DNA from 2 places in the Cedecea selenatireducens genome. Region 2 is predicted to be linked to the other one. Evidence: predicted binding sites of a transcription regulator. Region 2 holds the regulator's gene; the other holds the start of a gene.

Region 1 (5,119 bases), on a different contig from region 2:
GAGCAGTGGGTTGGCATGCTGGGAGCAGGGGGCTGTGATGATGCCCTTATTGGCATAGGCGTAACGGGGCGTATCGCCCTGAACTTCACCCGTCAAGCCAACGGTGCAGAAGATGCACTGCTGAGCGCGCTAAAGGACGTCTCTCGCATTATTCCAGGTGCTTCGCTGGTTGAAGCCGCACCTGATTTAGTTGGGCTGAGCGACGTAGCCGAACTGCTGGGCGTTTCCCGGCAGTATATTCGAAAAGTGATGGTTTCCCGCGAAGCGTTTCCCACGCCGATACACGACGGAAAAACCGCGTTGTGGAATCTAGAAACGGTTTTACGTTGGATGAATAGCACCGGCGTGAAGTCGATACCTGCGCCGCTGCTGGATGTTGCAAAAGTGACCCGCCAGTGCAATCTTCGCCGGGCATTAACCGCTCTGAATCCGGCATTTCAGGCACGGCTGGAAAACCTTTAAGAGGGAGAGCGTTCAAGGCTCCAGCCAGCCCGCGACGAGCTTATCATCAAGCTGAGAAACATTGCCTTGAGCGACATTTCTGCCTTTGTGCAACAGGCAAAATTTGTCTGCTACACGACGTATAAACGACAGACGCTGTTCAACCAGCAGAATGGTCAGGCCAAAGTCGCGGTTCAGGCGCCGAATAAGGTTGCCCATTTCCGTGATGAAGCGCTGGCCTCCGCCCAGAGTGGGCTCATCCAGTATGAGCAGCTTAGGCTGTAAGACCAGCGCTCTGGCAAGCGCTAACTGCTGCTGCAAATCCGTTTGGAGTTCACCGCTTCTCACCTGCCGCAGGCTGTAGAGTTCGGGAAAAAGATCGTAAATGAGCGCAGGGATGACCCGGGGCGTCCGGTGACCCGCCATCATCGCGATTTGCAGGTTCTCCTCGACGCTCAGTTGGGAAAAGATGCGTCTGTCCTGTGGAACGTAGCTGATACCAAGCGCGGCGCGGCTCTCAACGGGCTTATTGACCAGATCCTCCGGTGGCAATCCTGCCTGCTGCCACAGCATGCTGCCGCTTTGTACGGGCAAGTAGCCGGTAATGCAGTTTACCAGCGTGGTTTTCCCCTGTCCGGGCGCGCCAAGCACGCAGGTGCATTCGCCCGGCGTCAGTTCGAGGTCAAGATTCCACAATATGTGATTGTCACCGTAGAACTGATTAACAGCGCGTAAGCTCAGCATGGCTCATCTCCTTGGTTGGGGGAGGCTTCCCCATGGATATGCTGCAATTAGCTTGCCAGCTTGGTGATAAAGCCTGAAAACGACCCTCTCTCCAGGATAAAACTGAGTATTGTCTCCCGGGCGGGGGGAGGATGAGGTAGAGGCTCCCGCTTCGCTGCACCTGACAGGTGCTAAAAAGAACGAATTTGGTGCAATAAAACGCCTTTTAACCTCAGGATATATCTCGATTTCGAGATCTTGCTCAACGTGGCCGGGTATAGCGAAATCGAATGAATAGAAGCAAAAAAATTAGCGAAATTTTTTTTTCGACCCCGGCACAGAAAGATCAGGGGTTTTTCCAAGTGGCTAAGCAAAAGGGCTTGCTGCAGTTATCCACTATTCCTGTGGATAACCTTGTGCATTAGAGTTAGAAAACTTGATGAAAGCGAGAGCGGGCGCGGCCTGCGGGCAAATTGGCGCGAAACCGGTCTTTATGAAATATCTACTTAAATTCAATCGCTTAAATAAAATCAACTGCTGCAATAAAACTGTCAAACAATGGGCCTGTGGTTTCCTTACCTCCCTTGACAAATGTTAAAAGGCGAAAAAATTTGGGGATAACCGCTGGCGGCTGGAGATTTATCTGGCAAAGGGGGAAATTGTGGGCAAACAAAACGGCAAAATGTATTGGTTAGCAGGCGTAGTAAAAATGAGAACTGGTGTTTTATACAGTTTTCTACTGGCAAAAATCACGCTGCCGGGTAAAATTACTCTCCGGCCCGGTCGTTTCTTCATCAGGTAGCCCGTTCATGAGTAAAGCGTTCAAACTGAATTCAGCATTTAAGCCTTCTGGCGACCAGCCAGAAGCAATCCATCGCCTGAAAGACGGGCTTGAAAACGGACTGGCGCACCAGACGCTGCTGGGCGTAACGGGGTCGGGTAAAACCTTCACGGTGGCAAACGTTATTGCCGACCTTCAGCGTCCGACGATGGTGCTGGCACCGAATAAAACGCTGGCAGCGCAGCTTTATGGCGAGATGAAAGAGTTTTTCCCGGACAACGCGGTTGAGTTTTTCGTCTCCTACTACGACTACTACCAGCCAGAGGCCTATGTCCCAAGCTCGGACACTTTCATTGAAAAAGACGCCTCGGTAAACGAGCACATTGAACAGATGCGTCTGTCGGCGACGAAGGCACTGCTTGAACGCAGAGACGTTATCGTGGTGGCCTCCGTGTCGGCAATCTACGGCCTGGGCGACCCTGATTTGTACCTCAAGATGATGCTTCACCTGACGAAGGGCATGATCATCGACCAGCGTTCGATCCTGCGCCGCCTGACCGAGCTGCAATACACGCGTAACGATCAGGCTTTCCAGCGCGGCACGTTCCGCGTGAGAGGGGAGGTGGTGGATATCTTCCCGGCAGAGTCGGATGACCTTGCGCTGCGCGTGGAGTTGTTCGACGAAGAAGTTGAGAGGCTGTCGCTGTTTGATCCGCTGACCGGGCAGATCGATCAAACCATTCAGCGCTTCACCATCTATCCTAAGTCGCACTACGTTACGCCGCGTGAGCGCATTGTGCAGGCGATGGAAGACATCAAGGTTGAGCTGGCCGATCGCCGTAAATTTCTGCTCGCCAATAATAAACTGCTGGAAGAACAGCGTATTGCCCAGCGTACCCAGTTTGATCTCGAGATGATGAACGAACTGGGCTATTGCTCGGGTATCGAAAACTACTCTCGGTATCTTTCAGGACGTGGTCCCGGCGAGCCGCCGCCAACCCTTTTTGACTACCTTCCGGCCGATGGCCTGCTGGTGGTGGATGAATCCCACGTCACCATTCCGCAAATTGGCGGGATGTACCGAGGAGACCGTGCGCGTAAAGAGACGCTGGTGGAATATGGCTTCCGCCTTCCGTCCGCGCTGGATAACCGCCCGCTAAAATTCGAAGAGTTTGAAGCGCTGGCCCCGCAAACTATCTACGTTTCCGCCACGCCGGGTAACTACGAGCTTGAGAAATCCGGCGAGGACATCGTTGACCAGGTTGTACGTCCTACCGGGCTGCTCGATCCGCTGATTGAGGTGCGTCCCGTGGGCACTCAGGTGGATGATTTGCTCTCGGAAATTCGCAAGCGCGTGGCCGTTAACGAACGCGTGCTGGTGACAACGTTGACGAAACGTATGGCGGAAGACCTGACCGAATACCTCGAAGAGCACGGCGAGCGTGTCCGTTATCTGCACTCGGATATCGACACCGTAGAACGTATGGAGATCATCCGCGATTTGCGCCTGGGTGAGTTTGACGTGCTGGTAGGGATAAACCTTCTGCGAGAAGGTCTGGATATGCCGGAAGTGTCGCTGGTGGCGATTCTCGATGCGGACAAAGAAGGCTTCCTGCGCTCCGAGCGTTCGCTTATCCAGACCATCGGTCGCGCGGCGCGTAACATTAACGGCAAAGCGATTCTCTACGGCGACAAAATTACCCCGTCGATGGCGAAGGCGATTGGCGAAACCGAGCGCCGCCGCGAGAAGCAGCAGCGTTACAACGAAGAGAACGGTATTACGCCGCAGGGGCTTAATAAGCGAGTGGTAGACGTCCTGCAGCTTGGCGAAGGCATGGCGAAGACCAAAGGGCGGGCTAAAACCAAAGCGCGTAGCGTGATTGAAGATGATGAAATCGTGATGACGCCGAAAGCGCTGCAGCAGAAAATACACCAGCTTGAAGCGAAGATGCTGGAACACGCACAGAATCTTGAGTTTGAAGAAGCGGCGCAGATTCGCGACCAGCTTCACAAGCTGCGCGAACTGTTTATCGCCGCTTCGTAAGCGGTGAGGCTTAGCCGAGCTGCTGCACCGCTTCTTCTAAAGCGGCTCGCAGCAGCTGGCGGTCGTGCCGATATCGAATATCACTGGCTTCCAGCGGCAGCTGAATCACCAGCCTGTCGCTCACTTCGCTGACGTCGACCTGGGGGCCAACTACCACGGCATCCACAACACGTTTTCCAATATGTTGTTCCATCAGCTCCAGTTTTTGGCGCAGTGAAAGGCTGGCCGCGGCAGGGCTAAGCTCTTTGCCCAAATTTCCGATATACACCATCGGCGCTGGGGTGCGGCGCAACGCCTGATCCATCTCTTCAAGCAGCAGAATAGGCATCAGGCTGGTATAAAAACTCCCGGGGCCAATCAGGATCAAATCGGCTTCGGCAATGGCCTCAAGGGCCTCACGCGTGGCCGGTGCTTTAGGGTAAACCGCCAGATCCTGTGGTGGGTTAAGCAACTGGTCGATGCTGACTTCGCCATAAACGGTGTTGCCCTGGTCATCGGTCGCCATCAAATCGACCGGGTGTTCCGACATAGGGATCAGCTGTGCATCCACTTTTAGCAGGTTACGAATTAAATTGATGGCCTCCAGAGGGCGCACGCTAAGGTGATCCAACGCCTTTAACATCAGGTTTCCGAGGTTATGCCCTGAAAGTTCGCCGTTACCGCTAAAACGGTATTCAAACATGGTCGACGCCACGCTTGGTTCGGTAATCAGCTGGTTCAGGCAGTTGCGCATATCTCCCCAGGCAATGCCGCCTTCCGAGCGCCGAATACGTCCAGTAGAACCGCCGTTATCGGTGGTGGTGACTATGCCGGTCAGACGTGAACCCAACGAGGAAAGTGATGACATTACGCGGCCGAGACCGTGGCCACCGCCAAGCGCGACTACCCGATCGAGATCTGCAAGCGTGCGATTACGCATAGAAAAGATAATCCTTAAGAGGCATACAGGCGCTTAAGGTAGCGTAAAAGCGCTAGAAAGACGATTATTGCTCCGTGGATAATGATTCACGTCAAAGTAAAAATTATCTTTTTAAGTACTCTGTAGCGAAATTAAGCAATAACTCCGTTATGTATAGATTTATATAACGAAAACTGATATAGCGCGAAGCAAGATGTCGCGCTACTATCGC
Region 2 (8,837 bases):
TTATCATTCGGACAAAAAAGCATCAATTCGATATTCATCACTTAACGAGTGGTGAAAATACGCACAAAAAAGGCCAGAAAACTGGCCTGTGGAAAGCGGACTTGACGGTTATGGCGAGTTAATGTGCAACCGCCGCAGAATCATGAGCAATCAGGCGTTCTGGCAGAATAAACGAAAACGTCGATCCCTGCCCCGGCTGGCTTTCGATCTCCAGCCGCGCATCATGGTGGCTAAGGGCATGCTTAACGATAGCCAGCCCAAGCCCGCTGCCGCCCGTCTGGCGAGAGCGCGCCTTATCGACCCGGTAAAAGCGCTCGGTCAGGCGAGGAAGATGCTCGGCGGAAATTCCAGGCCCGGTATCCCTGACGCTAAACGCCACGCCGTGAGGCAGCTTGCGCCAGGTGACCGTAATATGGGTCCCGGCCGGCGTGTGATTTACGGCGTTATACACCAGGTTCGAGATAGCGCTGCGAAGCTGCTCCTCGTTGCCGTAAACCTGAAGCCCAGGCTCGACGTTAAAAGTGAGCGTTTGCTTCTGCTGGCTTAGCGTTTGCGCCTCGCGCTCCACCACGCGCAGCATCAGCGGCACGTCGATTTTTTCGTTCATCGAAATCGCCGGTGCAGCCTCAATCCTCGATAAGGTGAGCAGCTGTTTGACCAGCCCTTCCATACGCGACGTTTGCTCACGCATGGTATGCAACGCTTTGTCCTTGAGCGGCCCTTCCAGCGCCTGATCCTGCATCATCTCCAGATAACCCTGTAACACGGTCAGCGGGGTGCGCAGCTCGTGGCTGACGTTGGCAAAGAAGTTACGGCGAGCGCCTTCAAGCTGGTGCATCTGCGTGACGTCACGCGCCACCATCAGCCACTGCCCGTCGGCATAAGGCATCACGCGGAACTCAAGATGACGGCCGTTGTTCAGCACCAGCGTCAGCGGGCGGCCGAACTGCTGCTTCGCTACGTATTGAGTGAATTCAGGGTAACGCAGAAGGTTGAGAATATTTTGGCCGCTGTCGTCGGGCCAGCGCAGGCCAAGCAGTTGCTGCGCCAGGCCGTTACACCAAAAAATAGTGCCTTCTTCGGTGGTCAGTACCACCGCATCAGGCAGTGATTCCGCACCGCTGCGGAACCGCTTAATAAGGTTGCCCAGCTCTTTACGGCGCTTTTTATTACGCAGCTGCATCTGGTGCAGCCCGTAAAGCAAAGGCTCCCAGCTTCCCCGCCCGGGCGGCGGGGTCATGCTGCGGTCAACCCACAGCCACCAGGAGAGACGAAGTAAATTCCAGAAATGCCAGCTTAACAGGGCGGTCACTGCCGCCAGTAAGAACCACGGCAGATGGCCAAAAATCAATCCGAGAATCGCCGCCGGTAAACAACAGAGCATCAGCTCCAGTACCAGCCTTTTCCATGACAGCCGTTCCAGCACGCGTCACGCTCCTGTCAGCATATTAGAAACGGGTTGAAAAACGATAACCCGTGCCGCGAACTGTTTGCACCATTTTGTCATGACCACTTGTTTCCAGAGCTTTACGCAGGCGGCGAATATGCACGTCTACGGTACGGTCTTCAACGTAAACGTTAGTCCCCCACACGTTATTAAGCAGCTGTTCACGGCTGTAAACGCGCTCCGGGTGGGTCATAAAGAAGTGTAACAGCTTAAATTCGGTTGGCCCCATGTCGAGCGGATCTTCACCGGTCATCACGCGGTGCGATGAAGGGTCAAGGCTCAGGCCCTGCATCTCAATCACCTCTTCCACCGCCATCGGTGAAATACGGCGCATCACGGCTTTGATACGTGCCACCAGCTCTTTCGGGGAGAACGGCTTGGTGATGTAGTCGTCGGCACCGACCTCAAGGCCGCGGACGCGATCTTCTTCTTCGCCGCGGGCGGTCAGCATCATCACCGGGATCTCGCGAGTTAATGCCTCACGCTTCAGGTGCTTGATGAACTGGATCCCTGAACCACCTGGCAGCATCCAGTCCAGCAGGATCAGATCGGGGAAAGGTTCAATCAGCAGGTTAACCGCGCTGTCATAATCTTCCGCCTCTACCGACTGGAAGCCATTTTGCTCGAGCACAAAGCTCACCATTTCACGAATCGGAGCTTCATCTTCTACGACTAAAATGCGTCTCGCCATGATTTACCCTGTTGAAAAGAGACCATCTCTTATTAATTGTGCGCCAGTATGCGTCAGATTTGTGACAGATTTATGAAAAAGATTACGGCCAGATATTTCACCTTTTTGAATTATGACAGCCCCAGATTTTTGCTGACGGTTACGCTTCTGACTCAATAGCTTATAATCGGTCATTCGCCTCTTTGCCATGGGACAGGTTATGCGCATTCTCCACACTTCAGACTGGCACCTCGGCCAAAACTTCTATACCAAAAGCCGGGCTTCTGAACACCAGGCCTTTCTCGACTGGTTGATAAACGCCGCGCTCGAACATCAGGCGGAGGCGATTATTGTCGCGGGGGATATCTTTGATACCGGCTCACCGCCGAGCTACGCCCGCGAAATGTATAACCGCTTTGTGGTGCAGCTGCAGGCCACCGGCTGCCAGCTCGTGGTGCTGGCGGGTAACCACGATTCCGTTGCCACGCTCAACGAATCCCGCGAGCTGCTGGCCTGCCTGAATACCCAAGTGATTGCCAGCGCACGCCACAACAAAGACGAGCAGGCACTGGTCCTTAATCAAAAAGACGGCACGCCAGGCGCTATCCTTTGCCCCATTCCTTTCCTGCGCCCCCGCGACATTCAAAGCAGCCAGGCCGGGCTGTCTGGTCATGAGAAACAGCGTTCTTTAATGGAAGCCATCAGCGAACATTATCAGCACTGCTATGAGGCCGCCGTTGCCCTGCGCGGCGACAGGCCGCTGCCGATTATCGCCACCGGGCACCTGACTACCGTTGGCGTAACAAAATCTGACGCGGTTCGCGACATTTATATCGGCACGTTGGACGCGTTCCCGGCGCAGCACTTCCCGCCAGCCGACTACATCGCGCTCGGGCATATTCATCGCGCGCAGAAAATCGGCGGCAGCGAGCATATTCGCTACAGCGGTTCGCCTATTCCGCTGAGTTTCGACGAAACCGGCAAAGCAAAAAGTGTGTTTCTCGTAGAGTTTAGCGGCGCGGCGCTGGCAAGCGTCGAACCTCTGGAGGTACCCATTAGCCAGCCGCTGGCCATCGTCAAAGGTTCGCTGGGTGAAATTGAGCAGCAGCTTGAACAGTGGCGAAATGCGCCGGCTGAGCCGAAAGTCTGGCTGGATATCGAAATCGCCACCGATGAATATCTGCACGATATGCAGCGCCAGGTCCAGGCGCTTACCGACGAACTGCCGGTCGAAGTCGTCCTGCTGCGCCGCAGCCGCGAACAGCGCGAGCGGGTCATTGCCAGCCAGCATAAAGAGACGCTGAGCGAGTTAAGCGTTGAAGAAGTTTTTGAGCGACGGCTGAGCCAGGAAGAGACCAGCGACGAGCGTGCCGCACGGTTAAGAACGCTGTTTGCACAAACCCTTTCAGACTTGCACCAGCAGGAGGAACAGGCATGAAAATCTTAAGCCTGCGGTTAAAAAACATAAACTCCCTGAAAGGCGAATGGAAAATTGATTTCACCCAGGAGCCCTTCGCCAGCAACGGGCTGTTCGCTATCACCGGCCCGACGGGCGCGGGCAAAACCACCCTGCTCGACGCAATTTGCCTGGCGCTGTACCACAAAACGCCGCGCCTCAGCACCGTTTCTCAGTCGCAAAACGACCTGATGACCAGGGACACCGCTGAGTGCCTGGCCGAAGTGGAGTTCGAGGTCAAAGGCGTTGGCTACCGGGCTTTCTGGAGCCAGAACCGCGCCCGTAACGCGGCAAACGGCAACCTTCAGGCACCGCGCGTGGAGCTGGCCCAAATCAGCGACGGCAAAATCCTCGCGGATAAAATTAAAGACAAGCTTGAGATTGTCGCCTCGCTTACCGGGCTGGATTACGACCGCTTCACCCGCTCGATGATGCTCTCCCAGGGGCAGTTCGCCGCTTTTTTAAACGCCGACGCCAACGACCGCGCCTCGCTGCTTGAGGAGCTGACCGGCACCGAAATCTACGGCACCGTGTCTGCGGCGGTCTTTGAAAATCATAAGCAAATCAAAAGCCGTCTTGAAAACCTGCTGGCCCAGGCTTCAGGCGTTGCGCTATTGAATGAGGAGCAGCAACAGCAGCTTACGCAGAGTTTGCAGGCGCTTACTTTTGAAGAAAAAAAGCTGTCGGACGAACAGCAGCAACAACAGCAACATCAGCACTGGCTCAGCCAGCGCGCCCGGCTCGCCGCCGACAAAGAGCAGAAGCTGCAGGCGCTGAACGGTGCCAGTCAGGCCCTTAAAGACGCAGAGCCGATGCTGGCGAAGCTGACCCGCGCCCTGCCTGCCGAAAAACTGCGGCCTCACTGGCAGCGGTTGCAGGAAAAGCAGCAGACGTTAAGGCAAAACGGCGAAGCCGCAGAGAAAGTGAATACCCGCTTACAGCAGCTCACCGTTCGTCGTCAGCAAACCCGCCTGTTAGCCGCCGGGCAGGCTCAAAAGCTTCAGTCAGAAGCACTGCGGGTACAGGATTGGCTCACCGCCAATGACCGCTATCGCCTGTGGGCCGCCGAGCTGACGGGCTGGCGCATGGCGTTTACGCAGCAGCAGCGTGATGAGAGACAGCTGGCTGAGCTCCAGCAGACGCTGCAGGCCAGCCAGCAAAAGCTGCAGGCGCTGCCGGAGCCGACGCTTAGCCTTTCTCCTGATGAAGTGAGCGCTCATTTACAGCGAATGCTGGCAACCCGGCCTGCTCGCCAGCAGTTGGCCGCCCTGCAGCCACAGTTCGCCACGCTGGAGAAACGTAAAGCCGAGCAGCAGCGGGAGCTTGCCGAACTGGATAAACTGATTGCCGGGCGTGATGCTGAGCTCAGCCAAAAACGTCAGCAATACAAAGACAAACGCCAGCATGAGGCCGATCTGGAAAAAGTCGTCGAGCAGGAAAGGCGCATTCAAAGCCTTGAAGCCGAGCGTGCGCTTTTACAACCGGATTCCCCGTGCCCGCTTTGCGGCTCAACCCAACATCCCGCCGTAGAAGCCTATAAAACGCTGGAGCCGGGCGAGAACCAGCAGCGTCTTGCCGCCCTTAAGCAAGAGGTCGCCAAACTCGCGGAGCTTGGCTTCGCCCTGAAAGGTCAGCTTGATACCCAACGCCAACAGCGCGAAAAACTGGTGCAGGTAAGCACCGCGCTGCAGGAAGAGGAAGCCTCTCTGTCCGCCCGCTGGCAGCAGCAGTGTGCAGAAGCAGGTATCGCTTTAACGCCGCAGGACGATCTCACCGCCTGGCTTAACGAGCAGGAACAGCGTGAACAGCAGCTGCGCCAGCTAGGCGAGCGTCAGGCGCTGGAGGTGCAGTTTCAGCGCGACAGCCAGCAGCATGAAAAGCTGAGTGCCGACTTTATGGCACAGCGCACGTCTCTACAGGCAGCGCTGGAGCGGGCCGGTCTTGTGCGCCCCGAGCCGGGAGAAGAGCAAAACTGGCTCGAAGCTCGTCAAAAAGAATCCCTGCAATGGCAGCAACAGCAGGACAAGCTGCCGCAGCTTCACCAGCAGCTTTCCAGCCTTGAGATGCTGCTCTCCAATCTAATGGACGACGGCTCAACGCCGCCGCCGTTGGAGGCAAACGAGCGCCAGGCTGCGCTGCAAAACTGGCAGACGCTGCATAACGACTGCAACCTGCTCGAAGGACAGCGTCAGTCCCTGCAAGAACAGCTGAAGCAAAGTGAAAGAGAAGCCACGGCGGCACAGGAGCAGTTCAGCAATGCGCTCTCGGCCAGCCAGTTCAGCGACGAAGCCGACTTCCGAAGCGCGCTGCTGGAAGAGGCCGGGCGACTTGAGCTTGAGCAACGTAAGCAGCAGCTGGAACGCCAACAGCAGCAACAGACTACGCTGCTGGAACAGGCTGAAAGCGCGCTGGCTCAGCATCTCTCAGGGCGGCCAGAAACCCTGAGCGAAGAGACCGAAGTCAGCATGCTGGATGAACGTATCGCAGCGCTTACTCTCCAGCTGCGCGAAAACGCCTCTCGCCAGGGGCAAATCACCCAGCAGCTGCGTCATGACGAGGAAAATCGGGTTCGCCAGCAGGCGCTGATGCAGGAGATCAAAGCGTGTGAGGCGCAGGCGGAAGACTGGGGCTACCTCAATTCGCTCATCGGCTCCAAAGAAGGGGATAAATTCCGTAAATTCGCCCAGGGGCTGACGCTGGATAATCTGGTCTGGCTGGCAAACAATCAGCTTAACCGCCTGCACGGGCGCTACCTGCTTCAGCGCAAAGACAACGAAGCGCTCGAGCTGCAGGTGGTGGATACCTGGCAGGCAGATGCGGTGCGGGATACACGCACGCTCTCCGGCGGAGAAAGTTTCCTGGTGAGTCTGGCGCTGGCGCTCGCGTTATCCGATTTGGTGAGCCATAAAACCCGCATTGACTCCCTGTTTCTGGATGAAGGTTTTGGCACCCTCGATGCGCAGACGCTGGATACCGCGCTCGACGCGCTGGATACGCTGAACGCAAGCGGCAAAACTATCGGCGTCATCAGCCACGTTGAGGCGATGAAAGAGCGGATCCCGGTGCAAATTAAGGTGAAGAAGATCAACGGCCTGGGCGTGAGCCGACTGGATAAGGTTTTTGCAGTGGATTGAGCTTGACCCTGGCTCACTCCCAGGGAAGTGTCTGGTCGTCACAAATACGCTTATGAAGGATCGGCTAAGGTTCCGTTCACTTCCAGCCCTGGGGCGGCTGAGATGCGTTTCCGACGCTCTCAGCCTCCGGCCGTTCCCGACGTCCGGACCCTGGCCAGTCGGAGAGAAAACGAGGCGATTTAAGCCGGAACCGTGCCTCGCTTCATATTTTTACCCTCACCCTAACCCTCTCCCTGAAAGGGAGAGGGAAAAAAGAATGTTCTCTATCGGCTGTTTCCCCCCTCTCCCTCTGGGAGAGGGCCGGGGTGAGGGGCGATTTACTTCTCCAGAGGCCACAACCACGCCGCACCGCGAACGCCGCTGGAATCGCCGTGTACCGCCTTGCGAATCGGCGTTTCACACTCACCGCCAAACACCCACGGCTTAATCAGCTGGGGCACCGTCCGGTATAAACGCTCCACGTTACTCATTCCACCGCCCAGCACGATCGCATCCGGATCCAGAATATTCACGATATGCGCCAGCGACTTCGCCAGACGAGTCTCGTAGCGGCTGATGGCCAGCTCGGCCAGCGGATCCTGCTGCTCGGCCAGGCTAAAGATCTCATGCCCTTTCAGCGTTTTTCCGCTCAGGCGCTGGTAGTCGGTGCCGAAGCCGGTGCCGGAAATAAAGGTCTCAATGCACCCCTGCTTGCCGCAGTAGCACGGCACTTCTTCCCGGAAACGCAGCTCGTCTTCGTCCATCCACGGCAGCGGGTTATGCCCCCACTCGCCCGCCGTACCGTTGCCGCCAATCAGGCTGCGGCCATTAATCGCCACGCCCGCCCCGCACCCGGTGCCGACGATCACCGCAAAGACGATCTGTGCGCCAGCAGCGGCACCGTCGATAGCTTCCGAAACGGCCAGGCAGTTGGCGTCGTTAGCCAGCCTGACTTCTCGCTTCAGCGCCAGGCTGAGATCCTTATCAAACGGCTGTCCGTTAAGCCAGGTTGAGTTCGCATTTTTCACCACCCGGGTATAAGGGGAAATCGACCCCGGGATCCCAAGCCCTACCGTACCGGTCTCGCCCGTGGCTTCTTCCGCCAGCCGCACCAGCTCAACAATGTTTTTGATAGTGGCCTGGTAGTCATTTTTAGGCGTTGGCAAACGGTGGCGGTAGAGCTGTTTCCCGTCGTCTGCCAGCGCAATCACTTCTGTTTTAGTCCCACCGAGATCGATACCTATGCGCACAAGAGCTTCCTCATTTGGTGATAATTATCAACAACATAAAATGCAGCGTAAGCAAAGGCAATGAAACGAGGCCGTCAATTCGTTATCATGCCCGCTGCGTTTAACTGACAACCTGGGACAGAATCATGCTGTGGTTTAAAAATTTAATGGTTTACCGTTTAAGCCGTGACATCACGCTGACGGCGGATGCAATGGAAAAACAGTTAGCCGCCTTCACCTTCACCCCTTGCGGCAGCCAGGACATGGCTAAAACCGGCTGGGTGTCGCCGATGGGCTCGCACAGCGATGCATTAACCCATGTTGCCAACGGCCAGATTGTGATTTGCGCCCGTAAAGAAGAAAAAATTCTGCCGGCCCCGGTCATCAAACAGGCTCTGGAAGCCAAAATCAATAAGCTTGAAGCAGAGCAGGCCCGCAAGCTGAAAAAGACCGAAAAAGACGCCCTGAAAGACGAAGTCCTGCACTCCCTGCTGCCGCGCGCTTTCAGCCGTTTTAGCCAGACAATGATGTGGGTAGATACGGTCAACGGCCTGATCATGATCGACTGCGCCAGCGCCAAAAAAGCGGAAGACACGCTGGCACTGCTGCGTAAAAGTCTGGGTTCGCTGCCGGTGGTACCGCTGGCGCTGGAAAACCCTATCGAGCTGACCCTTACCGAGTGGGTGCGTTCAGGAGATGTTCCGGCAGGTTTTGCGCTGATGGACGAAGCTGAACTCAAGGCTATCCTTGAAGGCGGCGGCGTGATCCGCTGCAAGCAGCAGGAGCTGGTGTGCGACGAAATCGCGGCGCACATTGAAACCGGCAAAGTGGTCACCAGGCTGGCGCTGGACTGGCAGGAGCGTATTCAGTTCGTACTGGCCGACGACGGCTCGATCAAACGCCTGAAGTTTGCCGATATCCT

What was found. Region 2 encodes PhoB, which activates phosphate uptake and scavenging genes when phosphate is short. Its sites were predicted from a motif close to CTGTCATAAAACTGNCNNAT; they were not measured.
Region 1: a site for PhoB is predicted at 1,702-1,721, ahead of uvrB (excinuclease ABC subunit UvrB). Genes of this name have one in related genera too.

Annotation. Positions count from the first base shown of each region.
Region 1 covers NZ_JBHIKW010000009.1:150,109-155,227, forward strand. The annotation lists gene ACE38U_RS15820 (helix-turn-helix transcriptional regulator) at 1-462, shown strand, start outside; gene ACE38U_RS15825 (ABC transporter ATP-binding protein) at 475-1,185, opposite strand; gene uvrB (excinuclease ABC subunit UvrB) at 1,974-3,989, shown strand; gene yvcK (uridine diphosphate-N-acetylglucosamine-binding protein YvcK) at 4,000-4,908, opposite strand; molybdenum cofactor riboswitch at 5,117-5,119, shown strand, end outside.
Region 2 covers NZ_JBHIKW010000012.1:24,073-32,909, forward strand. The annotation lists gene phoR (phosphate regulon sensor histidine kinase PhoR) at 119-1,426, opposite strand; gene phoB (phosphate response regulator transcription factor PhoB) at 1,449-2,138, opposite strand; gene sbcD (exonuclease subunit SbcD) at 2,338-3,555, shown strand; gene sbcC (exonuclease subunit SbcC) at 3,552-6,707, shown strand; gene mak (fructokinase) at 7,025-7,936, opposite strand; gene rdgC (recombination-associated protein RdgC) at 8,062-8,837, shown strand, end outside.